One region of the Nonomuraea sp. NPDC050663 genome, then DNA from elsewhere that is predicted to be linked to it. Evidence: riboswitches for the same ligand, from Rfam matches in the RefSeq annotation. Region 1 holds a riboswitch; each other region holds the start of a gene.
The links. A riboswitch is a leader RNA that binds a small molecule or an ion and turns the genes downstream of it on or off. The one in region 1 is predicted to bind thiamine pyrophosphate.

Region 1 (9,322 bases):
CGGCCGCGAGCAGACCCCCGAGATCTTCACCGCCGCCGCCTCGCTGGAGCTCCTGCAGGCCAGCGCGCTGGTCCACGACGACGTGATGGACTCCAGCGACCTGCGCCGCGGCAAGCCCTCGGCCCACCGCCGCTTCGAGGCGCTGCACGCCGAGTCGGGCTGGTACGGCTCGGCCGAGCAGTTCGGCGTCGGCTCGGCCATCCTGCTGGGCAACCTGCTGCTCATCTGGTCGGGCGAGATGTGGCGCACCAGCGGCCTGCCGCCCGCGGCCCTGGCCGCCGCGCAGCCGGTGCACGACCACATGCGCACCGAGCTCATGTGCGGGCAGTACCTCGACCTGCTGGAGCAGGCCCACGGCGAGAACACCTTCGACTCGGCTCTGCGCGTGGCGCTGTACAAGAGCGGCAAGTACTCCGTCGAGCAGCCGCTGCGGCTCGGCCTCACCCTGGGCAACGGCGCGCCCGCCCCGTGGATCGACGAGCTGTGCGTCGGGTACGGCACGCGCGTGGGCATCGCCTTCCAGCTGCGCGACGACGTCCTGGGCGTCTTCGGCGACCCCGTCGAGACCGGCAAGCCCGCCGGCGACGACCTGCGGGAGGGCAAGCGCACCATGCTCGTGGCCCGCACCCTGGCCGCCGCCGCCCCCTCCGAGGCGGCCACCGTCCGCGAGCTGCTGGGCGACCCGGGGCTCGACGCGGCGGGGGTGACCACGCTGCGCGCGATCATCGAGGACACCGGGGCGCTGCAGGAGTGCGAGGACCTCATCGCCGACTACCTGGAGCAGGCACTGACCGCGCTGGACGGCGCGCCGATCACCGACGGCTCGCGGCGGGCGCTCATCGAGCTGGCCATCGCCGCCACGGCGCGCAAGACCTGAGAAGGTCGGGAGCCGCGCAACCAGGAGGCTGCGCGGCTCGAAGAAGGGACCACTTGGCTCAGGCGGCTTGGCTCAGGCGGCTTGGCTCAGGCGTTTGGCGAACTCCGCCGCCGCGGCGCCGGGATCGTCGGCCTCGGTGATCGCCCTGACCACCACGACGCGGCGCACGCCGTACGCCATGACCTCGTCGAGGTTGTCGAGGTCGATGCCGCCGATGCCGAACCACGGCCGCTCGACGCCCAGCCCTGCCGCGTGCCTGAGCAGCGCCGGGCCCGGGGCGTGGCGCCCCGGCTTGGTCGGCGTCGGCCAGATCGGCCCGCAGCAGAAGTAGTCGACCCCCTCCTCCACGGCCGCCGCCGACGCCTCCTCGACGGAGTGCGTGGAGCGGCCGATGAGGATGTCGGGCCCGAGCAGGTCGCGTGCCACCGCCACCGGCAGGTCGTCCTGCCCGAGGTGGAGCACGTCGGGCCGGGCGGCGTAGGCGATGTCTGCGCGGTCGTTGACGGCCAGCAGCTTGCCGTGGCGGTCGCAGGCGTCGCGGAAGACCTCGAGCAGCGCGAGCTCCTCCCGCGCCTCCAGCCCCTTCTCTCGGAGCTGGACGATGTCGACGCCGCCTGCGAGCACCGCGTCGAGGAAGTCGGCCAGGTCGCCGCGCTCCCGTCGTCCGTCGGTGCAGAGGTAGAGCCTGGCGTCAGAAAGCAAGGGCCTGTGCCCGCCGCTTGACCTCGGTGTGCCGGCCGGCCTTGATCGCGTCGATGGGCGCGCCGGGCAGCGACTCGTCGGGCGTGAAGAGCCAGCGCAGCGCCTCGACGTCGTCGTAGCCGGCGTCGAAGAGCACGGTCAGGGTGCCGGGCAACCCCTTCCACACGTCCTTGCCGTCGAGGAGGGCGGCGGGCACCTGCGGCCCGCCGGGGCCCCGTCGTACGCCGAGGAGCTTGTGGTCCTTCAAGAGCTGCTTGGCCCGGCCGATCGTCAGGTCGAGGCGCTTGGCCACTTCGGGGAGAGTCAGCCACTCGTCGACGAGCTGCTCGGTCTCCCGGTCTATCTGTGCAACAGAGAGCGTCACGACACCACAACTACCACATGCCGTCCTTGCTCAAACTACACAGTCTCGTAGAGGTACCTGTGGATCCACCAGCAACGCCACGTCGACATGCTGACCGGATTCGATGACACGGCGGCCCTGGACGAGGTCTCGCGGGCGGTCGACGGTGAGGACGGCGCTCAGCCGGTCGTCGTCGGTGAGCCAGCACGCAGTCCACTTCGGCTCGTGCTCGCCGCGATACACCAGCCTGGCGCCCTGCTGGTCTCCGGCGAACTGGACCATGTGGCCGAACTGCTCCGACCAGAAGTACGGCACCGGGTCGTAGGCCTGCTCCTCGCCGAGGACGGTGGCGGCGGCGACCTCGGGGGCGCTGAGGGCGGTGTCCCAGTGCTCCACCCGCAGGTGGCGGCCGTAGCGGCGCGACCACCAGCTGGCGCAGTCGCCCACGGCGACGACGCCCGGCATGGAGGCGCGCAGGTATTCGTCGGTGACGACGCCGTTGTGCAGGTCGATGTCGGCGTCGGCCAGCCATTCGACGGCCGGGCGCACGCCGATGCCGGTGACCACGACGTCGGCGTCGAGGAACTCGCCGTCGGCCAGCCGTACGCCGCCCTCGTCGACCTCCCTGACCATGGTCCGCAGGCGCAGGTCGATGTTGTCGTACCAGGGCAGGGTGCGCAGGCCGATCTCGGAGCCGAGGACGTGGCTGAGCGGCGCGGGACCGGCCTCGACGACCGTCACGGCGCATCCGGCCTTGCGGGCGGCGGTGGCGACCTCGGCGCCGATCCAGCCGGCGCCGATGACGACCACGCGGGCGCCGGGCACGAACGTCACGCGCAGCAGGTGGGCGTCGTCGATCGTGCGCAGCGTCTGCTGCGGGCCGTCGCCGGGCAGCGTGATCGGGTCGGCGCCGGTGGCGATGATGAGGCGGTCGAAGGGCAGCTCGCCCTCGGTGGTCTCGACGACGCCCTCGCGCAGGCCCTTGGCTGCCACGCCAGGGCGGAAGTCGACCTTCAGCGCCTCGAGGTCGGAGTCGACGGTGGTCGTGTCGCTCTGGCCCATGAGCACCGCCTTCGACAGCGGTGGACGGTCGTAGGGGCGGTGTCTCTCCTGCCCGACCAGGGTGATCTGTCCCTCGAAGCCGCGCCCGCGAAGGGCCTCAACGCTGCGTATCCCGGCCAGACCGGCGCCGACGACCACCACTCGATTCACACTGAGACCCTAACCGGTAGGCTGAAGCCGCAAGACGCGCGGGAGTCCGGCCGAACCGGGCTGAGAGGAAGGCTTCGCGGGCCTTCGACCGCAGACACCTGATCCGGATCATGCCGGCGAAGGGAGCGGACATGGATGTGGTCGTGGGCGGCGGGGTCGCCGGGCTCTCCGTGGCCTGGCGGCTGGCCCGCTCCGGGCGGCCGGTGACGGTCGTCGACCCGGCGCCCGCCTCCGGCGCCTCCCACGCGGCCGCGGGGATGCTCGCCCCGGCCAGCGAGACCGACTACACCGAGGAGTCGCTGCTGCGGCTGGGGGTGGAGTCGCTGCGGCTGTGGCCGTCGTTCGCCGCGGAACTGGCCGCCGACGCCGCGCCCGCCGGGGCAGCGGGGGCGCACGACTGGGCGGCGATGCTCGACTATCGCACCGACGGCACGCTCGACGTGGGCTTCGACGCCGACGACCTGGCGGTGCTCGACGAGCTGGCCTCCTTCATGGACAAGCTCGGCCTGCCCGTGGAGCGCCTGACCGGCCGCCAGTGCCGGCGCCTGGAGCCGATGCTGGCCCCGTCGGTGCGCGGCGGCATCCACGCGCCGCAGGACGCCTGGGTGGATCCCAGGAAGGTCACCGCGGCCCTGCTCAGGGCCATCGACCGCCGGGGCGTGCGCCTGGTGCGCGCCAGGGCGGAGCAGGTACGGCCCGACGCGGTCGTGACGGAGGGCGGCGAGGTCGTCGACGCCGAGCGGGTGGTGCTGGCCGCCGGTGCCTGGAGCAGCAGGCTGGCCGACGTTCCTGTGCGCCCGGTCAAGGGCCAGATCCTGCGCCTGCGCTCCCCCAGGCCGCTGCTGTCCAGGTGCGTGCGCGGCCTGGTGCACGGCCGCCCGGTCTACCTGGTGCCGCGCGGCGACGGCGAGCTGGTCGTGGGCGCGACCCAGGAGGAGCTCGGCTTCGACACCACGGTGACGGCGGGCGGCGTCTACGAACTGCTTCGCGACGCCCGCGAGCTGGTGCCCGGGGTCACCGAGCTGGAGCTGGCCGAGTCGGTGGCGGGCCTGCGCCCCGGCACCCCCGACAACCTTCCCCTGATCGGACCGCACCGGGGCCTGACCCTGGCGACCGGCCATCACCGCGGCGGGGTGCTGCTCGCCCCGCTCACCGCCGCGATCGTCCTGGGCGAGGCGAGCGAGCCGGCCGCGCTGTGCTCACCGGAGAGGTTCACATGAAGTTGACGATCAACGGGTCGGCGCACGAGGTGCCCGCGGGCATCACCGTGGCGCAGGCCGTGAAGAGACTGACCGAGCAGACCTCGGGTGTGGCCGTCGCGGTCAACGACGAGGTGGTACGGCGGGGCGCGTGGGAGTCCACCGCCCTGGACGAAGGAGACAGGGTCGAGGTGCTGACGGCGGTGCAAGGTGGATGACCTGATCATCGCGGGCGAGAAGTTCGCCTCGCGGCTCATCATGGGCACGGGCGGCGCTCCGTCGCTGGAGGTGCTCGACCGGGCGCTGGTCGCGTCGGCGACCGAGCTGACGACCGTGGCGATGCGGCGGCTGGATCCGGGGGTGCGGGGTTCCGTGCTCGATGTCCTGACAAAGCGTGACATCAAGGTGCTGCCGAACACCGCCGGGTGCTTCACCGCGGGCGAGGCCGTCCTGACCGCCCGCCTGGCCAGGGAGGCCCTCGACACCAACTGGGTGAAGCTGGAGGTCATCGCCGACGAGCGCACCCTGCTGCCCGACCCGATCGAGACCTTCGACGCCGCCGAGCAGCTGGTCGCCGACGGCTTCGTCGTCCTGCCGTACATCGGCGACGACCCGGCTCTGGCCCGCAGGCTGGAGCAGGCGGGGTGCGCGGCGGTGATGCCGCTGGGCGCGCCCATCGGCTCGGGCCTGGGCATCCGCAACCCGCACAACATCGAGCTGATCGTCGAGGCCGCCGGGGTGCCGGTCATCCTCGACGCGGGCATCGGCACCGCGAGCGACGCGGCGCTGGCGATGGAGCTGGGCTGCGACGCCGTCCTGCTGGCCACCGCGGTGACCCGCGCCCGCGACCCCGAGCTGATGGCGGGGGCGATGCGCCTGGCCGTGGAGTCGGGGCGCATGGCCAGGCAGGCGGGACGCATCCCGAAACGGCACCACGCGCTGGCGTCGTCGCCGATGGAGTGAGCCCGGGAGGGTGGGGGCCGGGCGGCGGTGGCCTCGGCGTGACCGCCTCTTTGCCCTCACCTCTCACATCCGCCCGAAACAACCTGCGGGAAGGCGCTCCGGCCATCGAAACGGCATCGGTTTCGGATGCTCCTGCCCTCCCGGTGGCAAATCGCCCGTAAACTCGGCTCCGTGGACACGACGACTGCGGACCCCCTCGTCGGGCGGCTACTCGACGGGCGATACCGCGTCGAGTCCCGGATCGCCCGCGGCGGAATGGCGACCGTCTATCTTGCCCTGGACGTCCGGCTCGACCGCACGGTCGCGCTGAAGGTGATGCACCGCTCCCTGGCCGAGGACCCCGCCTTCGTGCGCCGGTTCATCGGCGAGGCCAAGTCGGTGGCGAGCCTGTCTCACCCGAATGTCGTGCACGTCTTCGACCAGGGCACCGACAACGACGTGGTGTACCTGTCGATGGAGCACGTGCCGGGTCGCACCCTGCGCGACATCCTGCGCGAGCGCGGCAGGCTGTCCGCGCGAGAGGCGCTGGAGATCATGATCCCGGTGCTGGCGGCGCTCGGCGCGGCCCACCAGGCGGGCATGGTGCACCGCGACGTCAAGCCGGAGAACGTCCTGCTGACCGACGACGGCCGGGTCAAGGTCGTCGACTTCGGGCTGGCGCGCGCGATCGAGGCGACCAACCAGACCCGCACCGGCATGATGATCGGCACGATCGGCTACATGTCGCCCGAGCAGGTGACCACGGGCGGCGCCGACGTGCGCAGCGACGTGTACGCCGCGGGCATCATGCTGTTCGAGCTGATCACCGGGCGGCAGCCGTACGAAGGCCAGACCCCGATGGCGGTGGCCTACAAGCACGTGCACGAGACCGTGCCTCCGGCCGCCTCACTGGCCCCCGACACGCCCCAGCTGATCGACCTGCTGATCGCCCAGGCCACGGCGCACGAGCCGGAACGCCGCTACCAGGACGCCTCGGCGATGCTGGTGGCCGCCGTCGACGCGCACCGCCTGCTGCCCAGGCACGGCGTCGGGAGCGGGGCGCATCAGGTGACGGCGTCGCCGATGCCGGCCCCGCCGGTGACGGGCGTGCACGCGATGCCGAGCGCGCCGCAGGCCGCGCCCTCGCACACGCTCATCCAGCCGCGTGCCGAGGTGCGGGCCGAGCGCCGCGGGTTCCGGCCCAACTGGTTCCTCATCGGCCTGGCGATCATGATGGCGGCGGCGATCGGGCTGACCGCGTACTTCGTCGCCCAGCCCACCTACGTGCAGATCCCCGACCTGGTCGGCCAGAACGTCACCACGGCCAGGCAGGCGGCGGCCTCCAAGGGCTTCAAGGTGACGCTCGCCGACGGCCAGTACGACGACAAGGTGGCCAAGGGCCGGGTGTTGTCGACCGATCCGCCCGCGGGCACGTCGGTCGAGGAGGCCTCGGCGTTCACGATCGTGCCGTCGCTCGGGCCGAAGCTGGTCACCGTGCCGGGCCTGCGCGACCTGACCGAGGAGCAGGCGCGCACCCAGCTCGCCGACGCCGGGCTCAAGGCCAAGATCGTCAAGATGGAGAACCTGGAGGTCGAGCGGGGCAAGGTGCTGGAGAGCCGCCCCGCCGCCGGTGAGCAGGTCAAGGCCGGGACGACCGTCGAGGTGCGCATCAGCAACGGCATGCTCATGCCCGACATGGCCGGTCTGCCGCGCCAGGAGGCCGAGGCTCACCTGCAGGGGCTCGGCCTGGGCGTGCAGGTGCAGGAGGTCGACGACGACGCCGAGCCGTGCACCGTCATCGCGCAGGTGCCCAAGGCCAAGTCGCCGGTCACCAAGGGCCAGCAGACCCAGCTGACCGTCGTCAACTGCGGCTTCAGCCTGCCCGACTGGTGGATGCGCGGCAACGACGGCGAGGCGCGCGACGACAGCGGCTTCGCCACGGTCCCGTCGGTGGTCGGCAAGAACGTCAAGGACGCCCAGCAGGAACTGCAGCAACTGGGCTTCAAGGTGCGGGTCAAGCGGCTGCTGGGCACCGGCGTGGTGCGCTTCCAGCGTCCCGGCCCGCCGCTGGCGGAGGTGCCTCCGGGCTCGACCGTCACGCTCTGGCACTGATCGGCGGGGAACCGGCGAGCGGCCGGCGGTGTATGGGCAGGCGTGAGAACCCTCCTCGTCACCGCCCTGCTGCTCGCCGGTTGCACGTCGGCCCCTGAGCCCCAGGCTGTCCCGTCGCCGTCCCCGTCGCCGTCGGGCATGCACGCGCCGATGACGCCCCTGTCGGGCAGGCCGCCCGGCCGTCCGGCCGGGACGCGGCTGCTGGTCTCGGGTGACGAGGTGTTCGTGCTCGACACCAACTCCGGCGTGCGCACGCCCGTCACCGGCCTGCCCCAGGGCTGGATGTGGTGGTCGCAGAGCTCGGCGGGCCTGCACGTCCTGTACGGCGGGCCGGCCGCCGATCCGCAGAAGGGGCGCGTCTACCTGCTCGACGGCGCGGCGGCCACTCCCCTGGCCCGTGGCGGCTCCGCCTTCCCCCAGCACGCGGGGACCGGCGTCTACGTCGTGCGTCCGCGCTCGAAGGACACCTGCGCGCTCGTCCTCTACAGCCTGGGCGGCGTCGCGGCCTCCGACCGCGACTATCCCTGCTCCACCGTGCCGTACCGGGACACCTCCGCCGGGCTGATCGGCGCCGGCGGCCTGTTCGCCCCCGACGGCCGGTCGATCCTGTCCGGCATGTCCGTGCACGACGCCGCGGGCCGCTGGGCGGTCGTCACGCGGGGCGAGAAGCTCTTCCGCGTCGAGCTGCACCCGGGCGGCGGCAAGCCCGGCTCCATCGTCGAGCTGGCGCCGCCCCCGGCGCCCGACGGGCAGTTGGGCTGGGTCTCCCTGTCGCCCGACGGCCGCACCGCCGCCGTCGCGCTGGTGGAGCCGGCCTGGCCGGGACCACGGCAGTCCTTCGACCTGTGGCTGCTCGACCTGGAGTCGGCGGCATGGAGCCGGGCGCCCGGCATGCCCGTGCCCGCCGCCGTCAAGACGATCGCCCATCGCTGGACGGCGACGGGCGATCTGGTGCTGGCCGGGCGTTTCCCGACGACGGGGGCGGTGCGTCCCGCTGAGTACTCAGGGGCGGTGGTGACGGTACGGCCCGGCCTGCCGTACCTGATCGTGGAGCGGGTCGACCTGCCGGACGGTCACACGGTGTCGGTGATGTGACCCAGCAGGCGCACCCTGGCCAGCCCTCCGTCGGGGTAGATGTCGACGCGCACGTGCGTCACCGGCGGCGCGTCGGCCAGGCGGAAACGGTGCGGCGCGTCGGGGTCGAGCTTGGTCTTCGGCAGCAGCTCCACCTCGGTGTCCCCGTCGATGCCGGTGAGGGAGACCCAGCCGGGCGCGTTGAAGATCAGGTTGGTGGTGTCGATCTCCACCAGCTTAATCGTGCCGCGCGCGGCCAGCCGGATGACCAGCCACTCGTTGCCCTCGACGCGGCGGCGGGCGGTCTCCCAGCCTTCGGCCTGGTGGCGGGAGAGCCCGGGGGCGATGACGTTGTTGGGCGCGGAGTAGTACTCGTTGGAGCACTCGGTCACCAGGGCGCCGTTGGCCAGGGCGGCCAGGTCGAGGCCGAGCCCGTCGTAGATCGACAGGTCGGTGCGCACCTCGCCGTGCACGCGCAGGCGCGCGACGCCGCCATCAGGGAAGATGTTGAGCCGCACGTGGGTGTAGGTGGCGTCGTCGTCGACCTCGAAGTGGTGCTCGGCGTCGCCCTTGAGCTCGCTCCTGGGCACGATCTCGACCCAGGTCTCCAGGTCGGCGCTGGCCTCCACGGAGGCGTGGGGCGGGTAGTTGCCCTTGAACCACGCGGTGTCGATCACGATGCCGCGGATGACGCCGGGAAGGCCGAGGCGCACGATCGCCCAGTCGTGGCCGGGCTCGCGGCGGCGGCGGGTCTCCCAGCCGTCGTAGACCTGGCCCTTGTTGCCGAACGTCTCGGCCTGGAAGGCCGGCCGGCCCGGACGGATGAGGCTCTCCCTCTCGGCGAACGACTCGTCGTTGGCG
Region 2 (9,322 bases), on a different contig from region 1:
CGAAGACTCCAACGTCTACGCCGCGCTACGTATAGGAGCGGTCGGCTTCCTCGTCAAGGACGACGAGCCCGAGCTCATGGTCGAGGCCGTGCGCCGGGCGGCGATGGGCGAGCAGCTGCTGGCCCCGAGCGTGCTGCGACGGGTGGTGGAGCGGGCGGTGGCCGCCGAGGAGGTCGCGAGCTTGGCCGTGCCGTCCACGCTGACCGATCGCGAGGTCGACGTGCTGACTCTCGTCGGAGCGGGCCTGTCCAACGCCGAGATCGCCGACCGGCTCCACGTCGGGGTGACGACCGTCAAGTCCCACGTCGGCGCCGCCATGGACAAGCTCGGCCTGCGCAACCGCACCCAGGCCGCCGTGCTCGCCTACCGGATGGGCCTCGTCGACGCCGACTTCCGCCCCGTACACAGGCAGGCCTGAGGCATCCGCCTGCCGGTGTAGTCCCCACTCACCCGGCAGGCGGACGACCATGAGCGGGCGCGCGCATCACCATGTGGACCTGACGTTCTATCGGAAGGATCCACATGCAAACCGTTGCCCCTGTCGCGGCGGCCAGGCCGGTCGCGGGCGGCCTCATCTACACCCTGCGCGTCCTGATCCTCATCCACGGCGTGACCCTGCTGGTCGCCGCGTCGATGGCCGGGCGCGCCCTCACGTACGACTCCGAGTTCGTGCTCAGCGTCGACCAGGCCGCCGCCGAGCCGCACGTGATGGTGGGCATGGTCGCCCACCTGGTCGGCCTGGTGCAGCTCATCGCCGCCATCCTGTACTGGCGTCCGGGCCGCGGCGCGGGCTGGCCGGCCCTGGCCAGCCTCGGCCTGTTCCTCCTGGGCATCGCCCAGCACTTCGTGCTCGGCATCGGCCTCAACGTGCACGTGCCCAACGGGGTGCTGCTGTTCGGCCTCATCCTGGTGCTGCTGGTGTGGTCCTGGTCCCCCCGGGCCGCAGTCAGGCGCTGAGCGCCAGGGGCAGGGTCCCGAACGGCACGGGCCCGACCGCTCGGACCCTCCCGCTCGGATCCGACGGCCCAGACCCGACGGCCCAGACCCGACGACAGGGCCCGGCGGCACGTCCCCGATGGCGTGGGCCCGATGGCGTGGGCCCGACCGTGGGGTGGAGCGCCAGGCCCGGGCGGGAACGCCGTCAGGCTCACGTGCCACGGAGGCGGCCCTCGCGCTGCGCATCCCCGCTGATGACCCCTGAATCCCTCACCGCCGCTCGGATAGGCTGGCAGCGTGTTCGTGAAGATCTGCGGGCTGCGCGAGCCCGAGCACATCGAGGCCGCCGTAGAGGCGGGCGCCGACGCCATCGGCTTCATGCTGACCGTCAGCCCCCGCCGCGTCGAGCCGGAGCGCGCCGCCGAGCTGGCCGCGCTCGTGCCCGGCCATGTGCTGACCGTCGGCGTCTTCCACGGGGAGAGCCCCGACGAGGTACGGCAGGCGGCGCGGGCGTCGGGTGTGCGGGCGATCCAGCTCCACGGCCGTCACCCGCATCAGGACTTCATCGACCTGAAGGACCTCGGCCTGCCCCTGCTGCGAGCGGTGCCGTTCGACTCCGACCTGCGGTGCGGCGCGTTCGGCGAGGACATGCTGCTGGTCGACGCCCCGCGGGCGGGATCCGGCGAGCCGTGGGACTGGGCGGCGGTCCGCGACCGCGCCACAGGGAAGTGGCTGCTGGCGGGCGGCCTCAACCCGTCGAACGTGGCCGAGGCCGTGGCGGCCGCGCGGCCGTGGGGTGCGGACGTCTCCAGCGGGGTGGAGGTGTCGAGAGGCATCAAGGACGGTGCGCTGATCCGCGCCTTCGTCGCCGCCGCCCGCGGCGCGGCCTGAGAGCCCGGCCCCCGTCGGGCCCCCGGCCGCACCGCGGACAGGCGTTTCAGGACCCGGCTCCGCTGGGGGAGGGTTCGAAGCCGGGTCCAGCTTTGGGGAGGCTCAGGCCAGCGGAGGCCGGACCGGGGCTGCCAGGTCCGGGGTGGCCGGGTTTGGGGCTGCCAGGTCCGGGGCTGCCAAGTCTGCGGTGGGCGCGTCCGGCGTGGGCCTGCCTGCGATAGGCGCGTCCCGCGTGGGCCTGCCTGCGGTGGGTGCGTCCGGCGTGGGCTCGCCTGCGATGGGCGCGTCCCGTGTAGGCCCGTCTGCGGTGATCTCGTCCAATGCGCCGTGGTCTGGCGCGGGTCGGTCCGCGGCCAGCGAACCCGCGTGTGCCTCGCCGGCGGGTGTCAGGGCGAGGTAGAGTCGGCCGCCGCTGTCGGTGAACTGTGCCGCCTTGGCGCGCATGCCGTCCGCCAGGGCGGCGGTGTCGGTGAGGCCGCGCTCCTCGGCGTAGCGGCGCACGTCCTGGGTGATCCGCATGGAGCAGAACTTCGGCCCGCACATCGAGCAGAAGTGGGCCGTCTTGGCCGGCTCGGCGGGGAGGGTCTCGTCGTGGAAGGCGCGCGCGGAGTCCGGGTCGAGCGACAGGTCGAACTGGTCCTGCCACCGGAACTCGAAGCGCGCCTGCGACAGCGCGTCGTCCCGGGCCTGCGCCCGGGGGTGCCCCTTGGCCAGGTCGGCCGCATGGGCGGCGATCTTGTAGGTGATCACCCCGGTCTTGACGTCGTCCTTGTCGGGCAGGCCCAGGTGTTCCTTCGGGGTGACGTAGCAGAGCATCGCGGTGCCGTACCAGCCGATCATGGCCGCGCCGATGCCCGAGGTGATGTGGTCGTAGCCCGGCGCGATGTCGGTGACCAGGGGGCCAAGCGTGTAGAAGGGCGTGTCGGCGCACAGTTCGCGCTGCAGCTCCACGTTCTCCTTGATCTTGTGCATCGGCACGTGTCCCGGGCCTTCGATCATGACCTGGACGTCGTGGGCGTGCGCGATGGCGGTGAGCTCGCCGAGGGTGCGCAGTTCGGCGAACTGGGCCTCGTCGTTGGCGTCGGCGATGGAGCCGGGCCGCAGGCCGTCGCCGAGGGAGAAGGCCACGTCGTAGGAGGCGAGCAGCGCGCACATGTCCTCGAAGTGTTCGTACAGGAACGATTCGCGGTGGTGGGCCAGGCACCAGGCGGCCATGATGGAGCCGCCGCGCGAGACGATGCCGGTCGTGCGGCGGGCGGTCAGCGGCACGTACGCGAGCCGTACGCCGGCGTGCACGGTGACGTAGTCGACGCCCTGCTCGCACTGCTCGACGAGGGTGTCGCGGTAGATCTCCCACGACAGGGCCGCCGGGTCGCCGCCGGCCTTCTCCAGCGCCTGGTAGAGGGGGACGGTGCCGATCGGCACCGGGGAGTTGCGGATGATCCACTCGCGGGTGGTGTGGATGTCGCGGCCGGTCGACAGGTCCATCACGGTGTCGGCGCCCCACCGGGTGGCCCAGGTCAGCTTCTCCACCTCCTCGGCGACGCTCGACGTCACCGCGGAGTTGCCGATATTGGCGTTGATCTTGACGAGGAAGTTCCTGCCGATGATCATCGGCTCCGACTCGGGATGGTTGACGTTGGCCGGGATGATGGCGCGCCCCGAGGCCACCTCCTCGCGCACGAACTCGGGCGTCAAACCCTCGCGGATCGCCACGAACTCCATCTCACGGGTGATCTGCCCGCGCCTGGCGTAGGCGAGCTGCGTGACCGGGCGGCCGGTCGCCCTGAGCGGTCGGTGCGGGTCGCCCGGGAAGGTCTCGGTGGCGCGGCGGGCCCAGGCGTCCTGGTCCTTGAAGCCGTCGTCGATCGGCCGCGTCCGGCGGCCGACGTAGCGGGCCACGTCGCCGCGCTCCAGGATCCACTCCTCGCGCAGCCGGGGCAGGCCGGAGCGGATGTCGTGCCCCTGGGGACCGGAGGTGTCGTACAGGTCGAGGTGGGAGCCGTCCGACAGGCTCACCCGGCGCATGGGCACCCCATCGATGTGGATCTTCGAAGAACGCGCGTCACCCATCACGCAAACTCCCTTCGCCGGCATTACCCGGATCAGGTTCAAGCGGTCGGCGGCCGTCACAGCCGTCCTCTCAGCCCGGTTCGCCGGGCTCCCGCGTTCGGTCGAGTGATATTGAACGTGGTGATCGCCGGTTAGGCAACCCCGGCCACCTCGACCTGGGGTTCCCACGCAGTAGGGTCGAAGCCGTGAGTGAGATTTCGGCCGAGGATCGCGTGTGGACCATTCCGAACATCCTGAGCTTCCTCAGGTTGCTCGGCGTCCCGGTCTTCCTGTGGCTGGTGCTGGGCCCCAAGGCAGACGGCTGGGCGATCGCCCTGCTCATCGCCGCGGCCTTCACCGACTGGCTCGACGGCAAGATCGCCCGCGCGTTCAACCAGACCAGCCGCCTGGGCCGCATCATCGACCCGGCGGCCGACAAGCTCTACGTCTTCGCGACCATCCTGGGGCTGGCGCTGCGTGAGGTCATCCCGTGGTGGCTGGTGGCGATCATCCTGGGCAGGGAGCTGTTCGTGGCGAGCTTCGCCCCGATCCTGCGCAAGTACGGCTACCGCGCCCTCCAGGTGCACTTCCTGGGCAAGGCGGCGATGGCCAACCTCATGTACGCCTTCCCGCTGCTGTTCCTGGCCTCGCACACCGGCACGTGGTACGCCGATCTCTCCCGCATCATCGGCTGGTCCTTCACTGTCTGGGGCGTGGGTCTGTACTGGTGGGCGGGGCTGCTGTATGTGGTACAGGTACGACAGCTCGTAGGCGCCGCGAAAGCCGTCCAGAACACGAAGGAGTGATCGGGTGAAGGCGGTCGTCATGGCGGGCGGGGAAGGCACTCGGCTGCGCCCGATGACCGCCAACCAGCCCAAACCGCTGCTTCCCGTCGTCAACCGCCCGATCATGGAACACGTGCTGCGCCTGCTCAAGCGGCACGGGCTCACCGAGACCGTCGTCACCGTGCAGTTCCTGGCCGCCCTGGTGCGCTCCTACTTCGGCGACGGCGACGAGCTGGACATGACCCTCCACTACGCCACCGAGGACCTGCCCCTCGGTACGGCAGGCAGCGTGAAGAACGCCGCCAGCCGCTTACGCGACGACAGCTTCCTGGTCATCTCCGGCGACGCCCTCACCGACATCGACCTGTCTGACATGATCCGCTTCCACCGCGAGAACTCCGCGCTGGTCACCATCGGGCTCAAGCGGGTGCCCAACCCGCTGGAGTTCGGCATCATCATCGTCGACGAGGCCGGGCGCATCCAGCGTTTTCTGGAGAAGCCCACCTGGGGCCAGGTCTTCTCCGACACCGTCAACACCGGCATCTACGTCATGGAGCCGGAGATCCTCGACGAGGTGCCCGACGGCCAGGCCGTCGACTGGGCCTCCGACGTCTTCCCCAAGCTCCTGGAGCGCGGCGCCCCGCTGTACGGCTACGTCGCCGACGGCTACTGGGAGGACGTCGGCACGCACGAGAGCTACCTCAAGGCCCAGGCCGACGCCCTGGCCGGGCGGGTCAAGCTCGACATCGGCGGCTTCGAGCTGTCGCCGGGCGTCTGGGTGGCCGAGACGGCCGCCGTCGACCCGGAGGCGGTGCTCAAGGGCCCGCTGCTGATCGGCGACTACGCCAAGGTGGAGGCGGGCGCCGAGTTACGCGAATACACCGTGCTCGGCGACAACGCCGTCGTGCGCGAGGGCTCGTTCCTGCACCGGGCGGTGGTCCACGACAACGTCTACCTCGGGCCGGGCACGAACCTGCGCGGATGCGTCATCGGCAAGAGCACCGACGTGATGACGGGCGCCCGCATCGAGGAGAACGCCGTCATCGGCGACGAGTGCGTCATCGGCGCCGAGGCGTACGTCTCCAGCGGCGTCAAGATCTACCCGTTCAAGACGGTCGAGGCGGGCGCGGTGGTCAACACCAGCGTCATCTGGGAGTCGCGCGGCCAGGCCAGCCTGTTCGGCCGGCGGGGCATCAGCGGGCTGGTCAACGTCGAGATCACCCCTGAGCTGTGCGTACGGCTGGCCAGTGCCTACGCCACCACCCTGAAGAAGGGCGAATCGGTCGTCACCTCCCGTGACGCCTCCCGCGCGGCCAGCGCGCTGAAGCGGGCGGTCATCAGCGCCCTGACGGCCAGTGCCATCAACGTCATCGACCTGGAGGCCGCGCCGCTGCCGGTTACGCGCTTCTACACCTCCCGCAAGCCCACGAGCGGCGGCATCGCGCTGCGCACCACGGCGGGCGACCCGCAGAGCGTCGACATCGTCTTCCTCGACTCCGAGGGCGCCGATCTGGCCCCGGCCACGCAGCGCAAACTGGAGCGCGTCTACTCGCGCCAGGAGTTCCGCCGCGCCTTCCCCGGCGAGATAGCCGAGCTGTCCTACCCGGCGCGCGCCATCGAGGACTACGCCCACGAGCTGCTGCGATGCGTCGACATGAGCGGCGCCGACGAGCTCAAGGTCGTGGTCGACTGCGCCGGCGGCACCTCCTCGCTGGTCATGCCGACGCTGCTGGGCCGCGTCGGGCTGGAGGTCCTGACCGTCAACGCCCGCCTGGACGAGGCCTCGCCCACCGAGACCCTGGCCGAGCGGCGGCGCGACCTGCAGCGCCTGTCGGAGCTCGTGGGCTCCTCGCGCGCCCACTTCGGGGTGCGCTTCGACCCGGTCGGCGAGCGCATCGCCCTGGTCGACGAGAAGGGCCAGCTGATCAGCGAGGAGCGGGCCCTGCTCGTGGTGCTCGACCTGGTGGCGGCCGAGCGCCGGGGCGGGCGGGTGGCGCTGCCCGTCACCACCACGCGGGTGGCCGAGCAGGTCTGCCGTTTCCACGGCGTGCAGGTCGAGTGGACCTCCACCGCTCAGGACGCGCTGACCGCCGCCGCGGCCGAGGAGGAGATGATCTTCGCGGGCGACGGCAGGGGCGGCTTCGTGGTGCCGGAGTTCGCGCCCACGGTCGACGGCCTGGCGGCCTTCATGCGGCTGCTGGGGCTGGTGGCCAGGACCAGGCTCTCGCTCAGTCAGATCGACGCCCGCATCCCGCAGGCCAGGCTGCTGCGCCGGGCCGTACCCACCCCGTGGGCGGCCAAGGGCCTGGTCATGCGCTCGCTCATCGAGGCGGCCGAGGAGGAGGGGCTGCACTACGAGACCACCGACGGGGTGCGCGTGGTGCTCGACGACCGCAGCTGGGTGCTGATCATCCCGGCGGCCACCGAGCCGGTCACCGACCTGTGGGCCGAGGCGCGCCACGTCGACTCCGCCCAGGCGCTCCTGGAGCGGTGGGCGCGCATCGTGGAGGAGTCCTCGGGCGCATGATCGAGTTTTGGCCAAGATTGCCTCAGGAACGCCTCCGAATCGTTCCCAACAGGACTCCGAAACCCCACAGTGATGGACCTTGAGGTACGTCCAGCGGTAACTTGTCTCCGTCCAATCTTGTCGTCCGGCGTCTCGCCTTGACCTTTGCGGCGCATCAGCGTAAGTTGCGGCATTCGCAATGTTGACAGCGTTAGCAAGCGAGGCGCGCCCCGAGCACCGAAAAGCCGCGTTCTCGCGGTAGGAGGCCGAGCCGATCGATGCCGAGCGTCTACTGCACGCAGTGCGGGCATGCCAACCCCGAGGATGCCCGATTCTGTTCCCGGTGTGGATCGCCGCTGACCCGGCATGAGGTCACGGGCGACACCACCTCGACGATCTCCGTCGCGGGAATCGAGGCGTACGAGGCTGAGACCGGGGAGTTCCTCTTCGCCGAGCGTCAGCTCGTCGAGCAGCTGCCACCGGGCGCCGCCCTGCTCACCGTGGTGCGCGGGCCCAACCAGGGCAGCCGCTTCAAGCTCGACCAGGACCTGACGACGGTCGGCCGCCACCCGGAGAGCACGATCTTCCTCGACGACATCACCGTCTCGCGGCGCCACGTCGAGTTCTACCGCCACCCCGGCGGCCGCTTCACCGTGCGCGACGTGGGATCGCTCAACGGCACCTACGTCAACAGGGAGCGCATCGAGGAGGTTCCGCTCCACTCGGGGGACGAGGTCCAGATCGGCAAGTTCCGGTTGGTGTTCCTCTCTAGATGAGTGCACAGGCCGCGCGCTCTCACATGAGCATCGGGGAGGTGCTCGGGCTGCTGAAGCCCGAGTTCCCCGACGTCACCGTCTCCAAGATCCGTTTCCTGGAGGGCGAGGGGCTGATCGAACCCGATCGCAGCCCCTCCGGCTACCGCAAGTTCACGCACCTGCACGTCGAGCAACTGCGCTTCATCCTGCGCGAGCAGCGTGACCACTACCTGCCGCTGCGCGTGATCAAGGACAAGATGCACGAGGAGCTCTCGCGCCCGCGTGCGGTCCACGGGGGGTCCCACGAGGTACGGCTCAGCCGCGAGGAGCTCCTGGAGGCCGCCGGGATCGACGAGGAGACGCTGGCGGAGCTCGAGGACTACGGGCTGCTGGCGCCGGTGGCCAGGCGCTACGACGACGACGCCCTGGCCATCGCGCGCACGGTCGGCCGCCTGGCGTCGTTCGGGCTGCACGCCCGCCATCTGCGCGCGGTCAAGGCCTCGGCCGAGCGCGAGAGCTCGCTGGTCGAGCAGACCGTGGCGCCCGTGCTCAAGCGCCGCGCGCCCGGCGCCATCGGCGAGGCGCACGAGAGCGCGCGCGAGTTGTCCGGTCTGCTGCTGGAGCTCCACGCCGCGATGTTCCGCACCGGGGTGCGCAACGTCCTGCGGGGCTGAGCCGTACAGGCCCGGCATCGGGCACATTCCCGGCCCGGCTGGTGTTACGTTGGAGGAGCTTTCGCTCGCTTTCTCGTGACTGATTTCGGAGCAGCCCGTGGTGCAGATGGAGGTAGTGGGCGTTCGTGTGGAGATGCCCACCAATCAGCCGATCGTCCTGCTCAAGGAGGCGAGTGGTGAACGTTTTCTCCCCATTTGGATAGGCATGACCGAGGCGCAGGCGATCGCCCTGGCGACGGCCGAGGAGCCCCCGCAGCGCCCGCTCACCCACGATCTGTTCCGTGACGTGCTGAGCGCGCTGGGTGTCAGCCTTCGCGCGGTCAACATCGTCGCGCTGCGTGACGGCATCTACTTCGCCGACCTGGTCTTCTCCAACGGAGTCGAGGTCAGCGCCCGCCCGTCCGACTCGATCGCCCTGGCTCTGCGCACCGGCGCGAGGATCTACGCCAGCGAGGAGGTCGTCCAGGAAGCCGGTGTGATCATCCCGGACGACCAGGAGGACGAGGTGGAGAAGTTCAGGGAATTCCTTGACCAGATCACCCCGGAAGACTTCGGCCGCGCGGGGTAGTCATATAAGAGCATTTACGCTTCACGACTCGCCGAGTGGGATCGTTGACTGAGCATGGTCACGGTCCTACGGTGCAAGTGAAACCCGTGGTCGCCATGCGAACCCCCAGATCAGGCCACGGGATGAGAGAAAGCCGGAGGTCCGCGTGGCGGTCA
Region 3 (9,322 bases), on a different contig from region 1:
GTGTGCGTGCATCCGGGCATGCGGGGCGGGCTTACGGAGCTGTCGGCGGCGTTCACGCGTATCGCGTCGAGGCTTTCCGGCACGCCCGCGGCCTTCACCCGGGTGGAGCAGCGGCCGCTAGGCTCCGAGTTGCGCGCGGGCGCGGGCATCGTGCCGATCCAGATGGCCGACCTGTCGAACGGCTTCGCCGACGAGGCGGTGGACGCCTACATCGAGAGCCTGGCGGCCAAATGCACCGATTCGCCCGGCGACGGGTATCGGGAGATCGTGGTGGCGTGGCTGCGCGGCGAGCCGCTGCCCGGCGGGCCGCTGCCGGAGCACCAGTACGCCGCGGCCTGGTTCTCCGGGCTCAGCGAGCACCAGCGGCGCGAGTGGCTGCGCATGTTCTACAACGACTTCCAGGCCTGCAGGCTGTCCAGCAGGCATTTCGGGGGCGGTCCCGCGCCGATGGCCGATCCGGCGAGGCCGACGCCGAGCGTGACGCAGGTCTACCCGATCTACCCGACGGCGACGGTCTCGGAGATCTCACCTCCTGGGTGGCGATGACGGCCCCGCAAGGGGTAGTGCTCAGATCATGAACACTGTCCTGCGTCGCAGGTGGCGATATGTCGCGTTGGTCCTCGTCCTGGTCGCGCTGTTAGCGGTAGGTCTGCGTCTTGCCTGGTCCTGGGTGGATCCGCTGGGCGAGCGCACCATCGACCGCAGCCAGCCCGTGCTGCTGCAGTCCATCCACAACCTGGCCCGCTTCGAGGCGGCGACCGGCAGCTTCCAGGTCGTGGTGGACCTGGAGAAGGACGCCAACTTCCTTCCCGCCTCGGTCAAGGGTGAGCGCACGCTCTTCGTCGGCGCCGGCAACGTCGACGCCTACGTCGACTTCTCCGGTCTGGCGAAGGACGCGGTGAAGGTCAACGAGGCCCGCACCGAGGCGAGCATCCGCATCCCCCGCGCCCAGCTCGAGAAGCCCAATCTCGACAACTCCCGCTCGTACGTCTTCGCCCAGCAGAAGGGCTTCGTCGACCGGGTCTCCGATTTCCTCGCGGGCTCCCCGCCCGACCAGCGTGAGCTCTACCTGCTGGCGGAGAAGAAGATCGCCGAGGCGGCGGTCTCCAGCGATCTGCGCAATCGGGCCGACACCAACACCAAGCTCATGCTGGAGGGCCTGCTGAAGTCGCTCGGCTTCACAAAGGTCAGCGTGACATTCACCGACGGCGCCTGAAAACACGCCAACAACAAATCTTGAAATAGCGGCATCCAACGGGACATGACGGTAGTCACGGGGGTTTTACTGATCGCGCTGCTCCAACCGCAGCCGCATCACGATGCGATCAGGTATGTCTCGCTGAAAGGTTGCCCGCTGATCTGCGGAGATTGGCGGCTGACCATGCACTCGGGCCGCGAGGTGCGGCTCGAGGATGCCCGTACGGCAAGCGACCACAGCAAAATGACCGCCGCTCCCATCGCGGTGAGCGGCGACGGTCATCATGTCGCCTATGTCGGCCGCTCCAACAAAACGCTTTATGTCTGGAAAATGGGTGACAAACCAATCACCGTCCCCGGCGCCACGGCAAGCACCCTGAAACTCTCGCAGAACGGCGGCCTCCTGGCCGCCGGAGACGGCGACGCCGTCCAGGTCGTCGACACCGCCACCGGGAGGACCCTGTGGCGGGCGGCCGAGCGGTTCGCGGGCTTCGGGGGAAGCCTCACCCTCACCAGGCGGCAGACCGCCGACCAGACGACAGAGCTCACCGTCCGCTCCCCCGCGGGAGCCGTCCTGAGGCGGGTCGTCCCGCCGCAGGTCGTGGCGGCCAACCAGCCGCTGGCCCTGAGCCCGGACGGCAGGCACGTCGCGCTCACCGTCAACCGCCTGCTGTTCGTCTACGACCTGGCCGCCGACCAGGTGCGCGCGGGCGTGCCCGTCAAACTGCCCGAGGACGTCTCGGCGATCGACTGGACCGGGACCGACACCCTGACCGTCCACGCCGAGCGCGCCAAGAAGGTAACGGTCATGACCTACGACGTCCGCACGGGGGCGGGCCAGGTCAGGGAGTCCTACCGGATCAAGGCCGACGCCTTCACGGCCGAGTTCTGCGGAGGCTGACGATGCGCCGCCTCCTCATCCTCTGCCTGCTCCTCACGGCCTGCACGGCGCAGCCGCCGCCCAGGGCCGCCGCGCCGCCCGACCCGGTCCGCCTCGCCTACGGGACCGGCTGCATCGACTCGTGCTCCCCCTGGACGCTGCTGCGGCGCTCGGGCAGGACCGAGCGCTTCCACGAGGCCAGGGCGCGGCCTGACGAGGAGATGAGCACCGGCCGCGCACCCCTGTCGGTGTCGGCCGACGGCCTCGTCCTCGCCTACTACCGCGACACGCGGCTCACGGTCCGCCATCTGACCGGCGCCGTCGTCGATCTCGGCCCTGTCCCCTTCGAGTTCCTGACGCTCTCGCCTGACGGCACCCGCCTGATCGGCTCGCGCGAGAACGGCCGGATCGAGCTGTTCGACACGACGACGGGCCGCCGCCTGTGGGTCGCGGACGACTCGGGCGGCGTCGCCTCGGTGAGCGGCGACCGGCTGCTGCTCACCCGGATGACCCTCCTCAACACCACGGACCTGGTCCTGCTCGGCGAGCAGGGCTCGCCGGCGCTCGTCGACACTCCGCCGCAGGTCGTGGCGGCCAACGCCCCGTTCGCCCTCTCCCCTGACGGCACCACGGTGGCCACGCTCGGCGCGGGCACGGGCCGGCTGCGCCTGTACGACCTGCGGACCGGGAAGATCACCCACGAGGCGCAGGCCACGGTGCCCGCCAAGCATCGCGTCGAGCACCTGTACTGGTCGGGCCGGGACGTGCTCACCGCGAGGTCGTGCCGTCGCACCGAGCACGCGGTGTTCCAGATCGACGCGCGCACCGGGCTCACCCGGACCCTGGACGCCTATAAGGCGCCCAAGTATGCCTACGACTGCGGGGAGGGCGAGTAATAGGGCATCTCCCTCATGTGGCGCGCCAGGCCTTAGCCAGATGATGGAAACATGTTCCCCGACATCGAGTACATGGCCATCAAGGGCCACATCGAGGACCTCCACCGCGAGGCCGCCGACGAGCGCCGCGCCCGCCAGGCGGCCGGGCGGCGCCACCACCGATGGGCGCCCAAGCGCCCGAAGGACACGTAGTCCGCTAGGGTGATCCATGACGCGGGGTGCCCTATTTGTCGCTTTGGGGCTGAGAACACACCCGTCGAACCTGATCTAGCTAGTACTAGCGAAGGGAACGTCATGTTCACCGATGACGTCTGGGCCCGCACGAGCACGCTGCTGGCCGCCATCCACGAGCACCCCTTCAACGCCGCCCTCGCCGACGGCACCCTGGACCGCGAGCGCTTCGCGTTCTACATCGTCCAGGACGCCCGCTACCTGGAGGCCTTCGCCAAGGCGCTGGCCACCGCCGCGGTGCGGGCGAGCGATCCCGACGAGATCGCCTTCTGGTCGCAGAGCGCCCACGGCGCCATCGCCGCCGAGCGCACCCTCCACGAGGGCTACATCGAGGAGTACGGCCTGACAGCGGACGACCTGTCCGGTGTGGCGACGTCGCCCACGGCGCTGGCCTACTCCTCCTGGCTGCAGGCCGTCGCGCTCGCCGCGCCGTACGAGGTGCTGGCCGCGGCGGTGCTGCCCTGCTTCTGGGTCTACCAGGACGTCGGCCAGGCGCTCGTCAAGCACAGCGGCGACGACCACCCTTACCGCGCCTGGATCGCCACCTACGCCGACCCGTCCTTCGAGGCCGCCGTCACCCAGGCCCGCGCGATCACCGACCGGCTGGCCGAGCGGGGCGACCGTACGGCCATGGCCGAGGCGTTCGTCAAGGCCACGGAGTACGAGTGGATGTTCTGGGACAGCGCCTGGAAGCTGGAGGCGTGGCCGACGAGCCGGTGGCTCTAGAGCAGCGCGCAGCCGATGTGCACCGGCACCCGCGTCGAGGTGCGGCCTGACAGCACGTCGTAGGCGTAGGCGTAGCCGTTGTACGGCTTGCCGGGCGACGAGCACTCCAGCTTGCCCGTCCGGTAGCCGAAGCTGCCGCCGCCGAAGCCCGCGTTGCGCTTGGCCGTGACCTTGCCCGACCACCACACCGCGTCGTTGTGCGACCAGCGGATGACCATGCGCACCTCGCCGAGGTTGAAGTGGCTGCCGTTGACCTGGATGCGCGGCAGCCGGTTGGCCTCGGGCCGGTAGCCGCTGATCCAGACCTTGGCCAGCACCTTGCGGTCGGAACTCGCCGCGTTGTCGCGCGCGACGCGGTTGCGCATGTCGGTGGTGACGCACACGTCGTCGCCGGCGAAGGCGTTGCGCCAGACGTACGGCACGGCGCACGTGTGGGGGCCGTAGGCGCCCTCGACCCAGCGGCCGGCGGCGTGGTGGTTGTCGGTGGCGACCTCGTCGCGCATCGCCGGCGTCACGCAGACCAGGTCGGCGGCACGGGCCACGCGCCAGACGTAGCCCTGCCGGCAGGTCTCGGGACCGGGTGCGGCCTGGGCCGCGGTGGTGGGCAGCAGCATCCCGGCGGTCAGAGCGGCCAGGGCCAGAGCGGTGCGCTTCATGGCACCGTTATGCACCCGGCCGCTTACAGACGGCCATCTGCAAGTGGCGTGTCAGGGAACCCTGATGATCAGGGCGTCGCCCTGGCCGCCGCCGCCGCACAGGCCGGCCGCGCCGAGCCCTCCGCCGCGGCGCTTGAGCTCGTGGGCGAGGGCGAGCACGATGCGCGCGCCGGAGGCGCCGATCGGGTGGCCGAGCGCGATGCCTCCGCCGTTGACGTTGACCTTGTCCATGTCGATGCCGAGCTCCTTGACCGACTGGAGCACGACGCTGGCGAACGCCTCGTTGATCTCGACCAGGTCGAGGTCGGACGCGGTCAGCCCTTGCTTGCCGAGGGCGTGCTTGATCGCGTTGGCGGGCTGCGACTGCAGAGAGGCGTCGGGGCCGGCGACGTTGCCATGGCGGCCGATCTCGGCGAGCCACGGCAGGCCGAGCTCCTCGGCCTTGGCCTTGGACATGACGACCACAGCGCAGGCGCCGTCGGAGATCTGCGAGGCGGAACCGGCGGTGATCGTGCCGTCGGCGGCGAAGGCGGGACGCAGGCGGGCCAGGGTCTCGGCGGTCGTGTCGCCGCGCACGCCCTCGTCGTCCTTGAACAGGCCCTTCTTCGGGATGTCGACGGGGACGATCTCGTCGTCGAAGACGCCGTTCTTGATCGCGGCGGCGGCGAGCTGGTGGGAACGGGCGGAGAAGGAGTCCTGCTCCTCGCGGCCGATGCCCAGGCGGCTGTTGTGCCGCTCGGTCGACTCGCCCATCGCGCACTGGTCGAAGGCGCAGAACAGGCCGTCGTGCGCCATCGAGTCGACCACCTGGCTGTTGCCGTACTTCACGCCCTTTCGCAGGCCGGGCAGCAGGTGCGGCGCGTTGGTCATGGACTCCATGCCGCCGGCGACCACGATGTCGAACTCGCCCGCGCGGATGAGCTGGTCGGCCATGGCGATCGCGTCGAGGCCGGACAGGCACACCTTGTTGATCGTGAGCGACGGCACGGTCATCGGGATGCCCGCGTTGACGGCGGCCTGGCGGGAGGGGATCTGTCCCGCGCCCGCCTGCAGCACCTGTCCCATGATCACGTACTCGACCTGGTCGCCGGTGATGCCGGACCGCTCCAGCGCCGCCTTGATGGCGATTCCGCCCAGGTCGGTGGCGGACAGGCCGGACAGGGAACCGAGCAGCTTTCCGATCGGCGTGCGAGCTCCGGCGACGATGACGGAACCAGACATGGGGACCTCCACTGGCATCAATGCGGCGTCCTTTGCCACGATAGTCGCATGCTGCTGCGCATCGATCACGTCGGCATCGCCTGCCACGATCTAGAGGCGAAGATCAAGCTGTTCTCCGAGCTGTTCGAGCTCGAGGTCGTCGCCCGGGAGGTGAACGAGGAGCAGGGCGTCAAGGAGGCCATGCTCCGCGTCTCCGGCGACTCATACATCCAGCTCCTCGAACCCCTGTCCCCCGACTCGCCCGTCGGCAAGTTCCTCGCCAAGCGCGGCGAGGGTGTCCATCATGTGGCCTTCGGGGTAGGGGACGTCTCCGACACCATGGAGCAGATCGCGGCCAAGGGTGTCAGGCTGCTCGACGAGAAGCCACGTCACGGCTCCATGGGCTCCTCCATCGCGTTCCTTCATCCGAAGGACGTGGGAGGAATGCTGACGGAGCTGGTCCAGGGGGCCAAGCCTGCGGTCTAGCACCGGTTCCGGCCGCAAACGCAAATAACGTTCACAAGTAACGGGTAACGCAGATAGTCGGACGGGGCCTCGTACGTGCCAACAGCGGAGTACGCTGGCTTTCCACCGGACATGGGAGCCTGGCTGTCGAGCCATGGCTCCCGGCTCGGGTGCCCCGAACCCCCCGTCCGGCACGTGTAGCCGTCTCGACAACCCAGGATCGAGCCTCCATGCAGTCCGACATCGACGCCCAGCTCAACAACTTCTTCGAGGACGCCCCCGCGCGCGAGTTCGACGTGGTGCTCCGTGGTTACGACCGGCACCAGGTCCACGATCACCTGAAGCAGCTCGACGGCGAGCTGCGAACGGCCCGCGAACAGGTCACCGCACTCCAGCGTGACCTGGGCGACTCCCAGCGCCAGCTCCAGGAGCAGGAGCGGCCGACCTACTCCGGTCTCGGCGCCCGCATCGAGCAGTTGCTGCGCCTGGCCGAGGAACAGGCGACCGAGCTCGTGCAGGCCGCCAGGTCGGAAGCCAACGAGATCAAGGCTGCCGCCAAGGTGGAGGCCGCCGACATGCGCGCCGCCGCCGAGAGCGAGGCCGCCTCCGTGCGCGCGCAGGCTTCCCGGGAGGCGGAAGAGGCGCGCACCACGGCCGAGCGCGAGGCCGACGAGACCCGCTCCACCGCCCGCCGCGAGGCCGACGAGCTCACCGCGATCACCGAGCGTGAGGTCGCCAAGCTGCGCGCCACCGCCGACCACGAGGTCGCCGAGAAGCGCGCCGACGCCGAGCGCGAGATCGCCAAGCTCCGCACCACCACCGAGCGCGAGGTCGCGCAGCTGCGCGCCTCGACCAAGCGCGAGCGCGACGAGGTCCTCACCACCGCCAAGCGCCAGGCCGACGAGATGCGCGCCCAGGCCCAGCGGGTCCTGGAGGAGTCCGAGGCCAAGCGCGCCCAGGACGAGGCCGAGTTCGAGATCCAGCTCGCCGCCCGCCGCGAGGAGGCCGAGCGACAGGACGCCGAGCGCCACGCCACCGCCCAGGCCAACACCCAGAAGCTGGTCGCCGAGGCCGAGCAGCGCGCCGCCACCGCCGAGTCCCGCTCGGCCAAGGCCACCCAGCAGGCCGAGCAGACGCGCCGCGAGGCCGACTCGCACGCCAAGCAGATGGTCGCCAACGCTCGCAAGCAGTCCGAGCAGCTCGCCACCGAGGCCAAGGCCAGCGCCGAGCACATCGTCGCCGACGCCAAGGCCGAGGCCGAGCGCATCCGCACCCAGATGCAGCGCCACGTCGACGACCTCACCCGCCAGCGCGACAGCATCACCAGCCACCTGGCCCAGCTGCGCCAGCTGCTCGGCGGCGCCTCGCTGCCGGGCATGGAGCCGGAGCCGGCCCCCGTCGCCGCGGCGCCCGTCAAGCCGGCGATCGCCCCGGCCAACGACAAGCCGACCCCCCAGCCGGTCGCGGCCGCCGCGCCCGCGGCGCCGAACTCGAATTCCAACTCGGCGAACTCCAAGGAGGAGTCCAAGACGGCCGACGACGACGCCGAGTGGTGGCAGGAGTAGCCATCCGCCGGTCCGGGGACTGATCGATTGACGGCTGGGCGAGCCCGGCGGCCTCCTCAGGGAGGGCGCCGGGCTCGTCTGTTGTCAGCGGGTGGCGGTGTGGGCGGCGACGATCTGCCGCACGACCGTGTCGGGCCGCGACATCATGACCACGTGCGACGCCCCCGCGACCTCCGTGATCGTGCCTCCCGCCCGCTTGGCCATGAACCGCTGCACCGCGGGCGGGATCACGTTGTCCTTCGACGGGATCACGAACCACGACGGCACGCTCTTCCACGCCGGGACGCCGCTGTGCCCTGACAGGCCGTCCACGCTGCCCGGCCGCTGGGTCGCGGCCATCAGCCGGGTCTGCGAGGCGGGCAGGTCGGCGGCGAACACGGAACGGAACTTCGCGGGGTCGATGTAGCCGTCCTTCCCGCCCGGGTAGGGCCTGACCACGAGCGCGTGGGGCAGCTCGCTGCCGGGGAACCTCCCCGCCAGCTCCAGCGGCGTCTCGCCCTTGTCGGGTGCGAAGGCGGCGACGTAGACCAGGGCCTTGACGTTGGCGTGGCCGCGGGCGGCGTTGGTGATGGCGGCGCCGCCGTACGAGTGGCCGACCATGATGACGGGGCCGGGGATGGTGTCGATGATGCTGGAGACGTAGGCGGCGTCGCCGTCCAGATCACGCAGGGGGTTGGCGGCGGCGATCACCGGGAAGCCGGCCCGCTGGAGCCTGGCGATGGTCTCGTTCCACCCGGAGGAGTCGGCGAACACCCCGTGCACGAGCACCACCGTCGGTTTGGCCGAAGAGGAGCCCGAGGCCGAGGCCGAGGCGGGGGTGACGGCGGCGGTCAGGCCGAGGGGCAGGGTGAGGGCGGCGATCAGCAGGCTCAGGCCGCGGTGCTTGGAACGGACGGTCATGACGGTCTCCTCGGTTCGTGCCGGTTCGATACGGCACGAGCATCGGCGACCGGCGGCCGGGGACGAATCGGTCAGTTGACTGCATCGCCCGCGCCGTCCAGCGCGTCACGCAGGGCCGCCCGCGAGGTGATCCCCAGCCGCGGGAAGATCCGATACAGGTGAGCGCTCACCGTGCGCGCCGACAGGAACAGCCGCTCCCCGATCTCCTTGTTGCTCAGCCCCGAGGCCGCCAGGCGGGCCACCTCCAGCTGCTGCGCGGTCAGCCCGTGCACGCCGCGCGAACGTTGCGCCACGGCCACGCCGGTGGCGCGCAGTTCCTGCTCGGCCCGCTGCTGCCAGGCGGTCGCACCGACGGAGGCGAACAGGTCGGCGGCCCTGCGCAGCTCCGGCCGGGCCTCGCCGGGCCGCAGCCGGCGGCGTTGCAGCTCGCCGAGCGCGAGCCGCACGCGGGCGTGGTCGAAGGGCCAGCGTTCGGTCCTGGGCAGCGCGAGCGCGGCCTTGAACAGCGCGACCGCCTCCTCGTCCGGCGCGACCAGGGCCTGGGCGGCCATGACGTGCAGCCGCAGCCGGGGGGCGCGGGCGGCCAGCGGGAGCGCGGCGGCGGCG

Region 2: it holds a riboswitch for thiamine pyrophosphate, as region 1 does, so the genes downstream of both, thiC (phosphomethylpyrimidine synthase ThiC) here and thiO (glycine oxidase ThiO) in region 1, are expected to answer to the same signal.
Region 3: it holds a riboswitch for thiamine pyrophosphate, as region 1 does, so the genes downstream of both, ACIBH1_RS18720 (TenA family protein) here and thiO (glycine oxidase ThiO) in region 1, are expected to answer to the same signal.

The regions. Positions count from the first base shown of each region.
Region 1 covers NZ_JBITGL010000002.1:802,234-811,555, reverse strand. The annotation lists gene ACIBH1_RS08530 (polyprenyl synthetase family protein) at 1-877, shown strand, start outside; gene thiE (thiamine phosphate synthase) at 950-1,579, opposite strand; gene ACIBH1_RS08520 (Rv2175c family DNA-binding protein) at 1,569-1,943, opposite strand; gene ACIBH1_RS08515 (NAD(P)/FAD-dependent oxidoreductase) at 1,974-3,134, opposite strand; TPP riboswitch at 3,163-3,276, shown strand; gene thiO (glycine oxidase ThiO) at 3,266-4,354, shown strand; gene thiS (sulfur carrier protein ThiS) at 4,351-4,551, shown strand; gene ACIBH1_RS08500 (thiazole synthase) at 4,544-5,296, shown strand; gene pknB (Stk1 family PASTA domain-containing Ser/Thr kinase) at 5,468-7,387, shown strand; gene ACIBH1_RS08490 (hypothetical protein) at 7,430-8,482, shown strand; gene alc (allantoicase) at 8,461-9,322, opposite strand, start outside.
Region 2 covers NZ_JBITGL010000003.1:861,268-870,589, reverse strand. The annotation lists gene ACIBH1_RS12980 (response regulator) at 1-418, shown strand, start outside; gene ACIBH1_RS12975 (hypothetical protein) at 523-957, shown strand; gene ACIBH1_RS12970 (phosphoribosylanthranilate isomerase) at 1,234-1,827, shown strand; gene thiC (phosphomethylpyrimidine synthase ThiC) at 1,930-3,900, opposite strand; TPP riboswitch at 3,893-4,005, opposite strand; gene ACIBH1_RS12960 (CDP-alcohol phosphatidyltransferase family protein) at 4,086-4,685, shown strand; gene ACIBH1_RS12955 (sugar phosphate nucleotidyltransferase) at 4,690-7,191, shown strand; gene ACIBH1_RS12950 (FHA domain-containing protein) at 7,449-7,946, shown strand; gene ACIBH1_RS12945 (MerR family transcriptional regulator) at 7,943-8,599, shown strand; gene ACIBH1_RS12940 (bifunctional nuclease family protein) at 8,697-9,167, shown strand; gene ACIBH1_RS12935 (MerR family transcriptional regulator) at 9,313-9,322, shown strand, end outside.
Region 3 covers NZ_JBITGL010000005.1:372,583-381,904, reverse strand. The annotation lists gene ACIBH1_RS18745 (hypothetical protein) at 1-546, shown strand, start outside; gene ACIBH1_RS18740 (DUF4230 domain-containing protein) at 575-1,216, shown strand; gene ACIBH1_RS18735 (hypothetical protein) at 1,529-2,098, shown strand; gene ACIBH1_RS18730 (hypothetical protein) at 2,101-2,973, shown strand; gene ACIBH1_RS18725 (hypothetical protein) at 3,025-3,165, shown strand; TPP riboswitch at 3,178-3,280, shown strand; gene ACIBH1_RS18720 (TenA family protein) at 3,268-3,930, shown strand; gene ACIBH1_RS18715 (hypothetical protein) at 3,927-4,586, opposite strand; gene ACIBH1_RS18710 (acetyl-CoA C-acetyltransferase) at 4,638-5,807, opposite strand; gene mce (methylmalonyl-CoA epimerase) at 5,856-6,272, shown strand; gene ACIBH1_RS18700 (DivIVA domain-containing protein) at 6,482-7,816, shown strand; gene ACIBH1_RS18695 (alpha/beta fold hydrolase) at 7,901-8,716, opposite strand; gene ACIBH1_RS18690 (AAA family ATPase) at 8,788-9,322, opposite strand, start outside.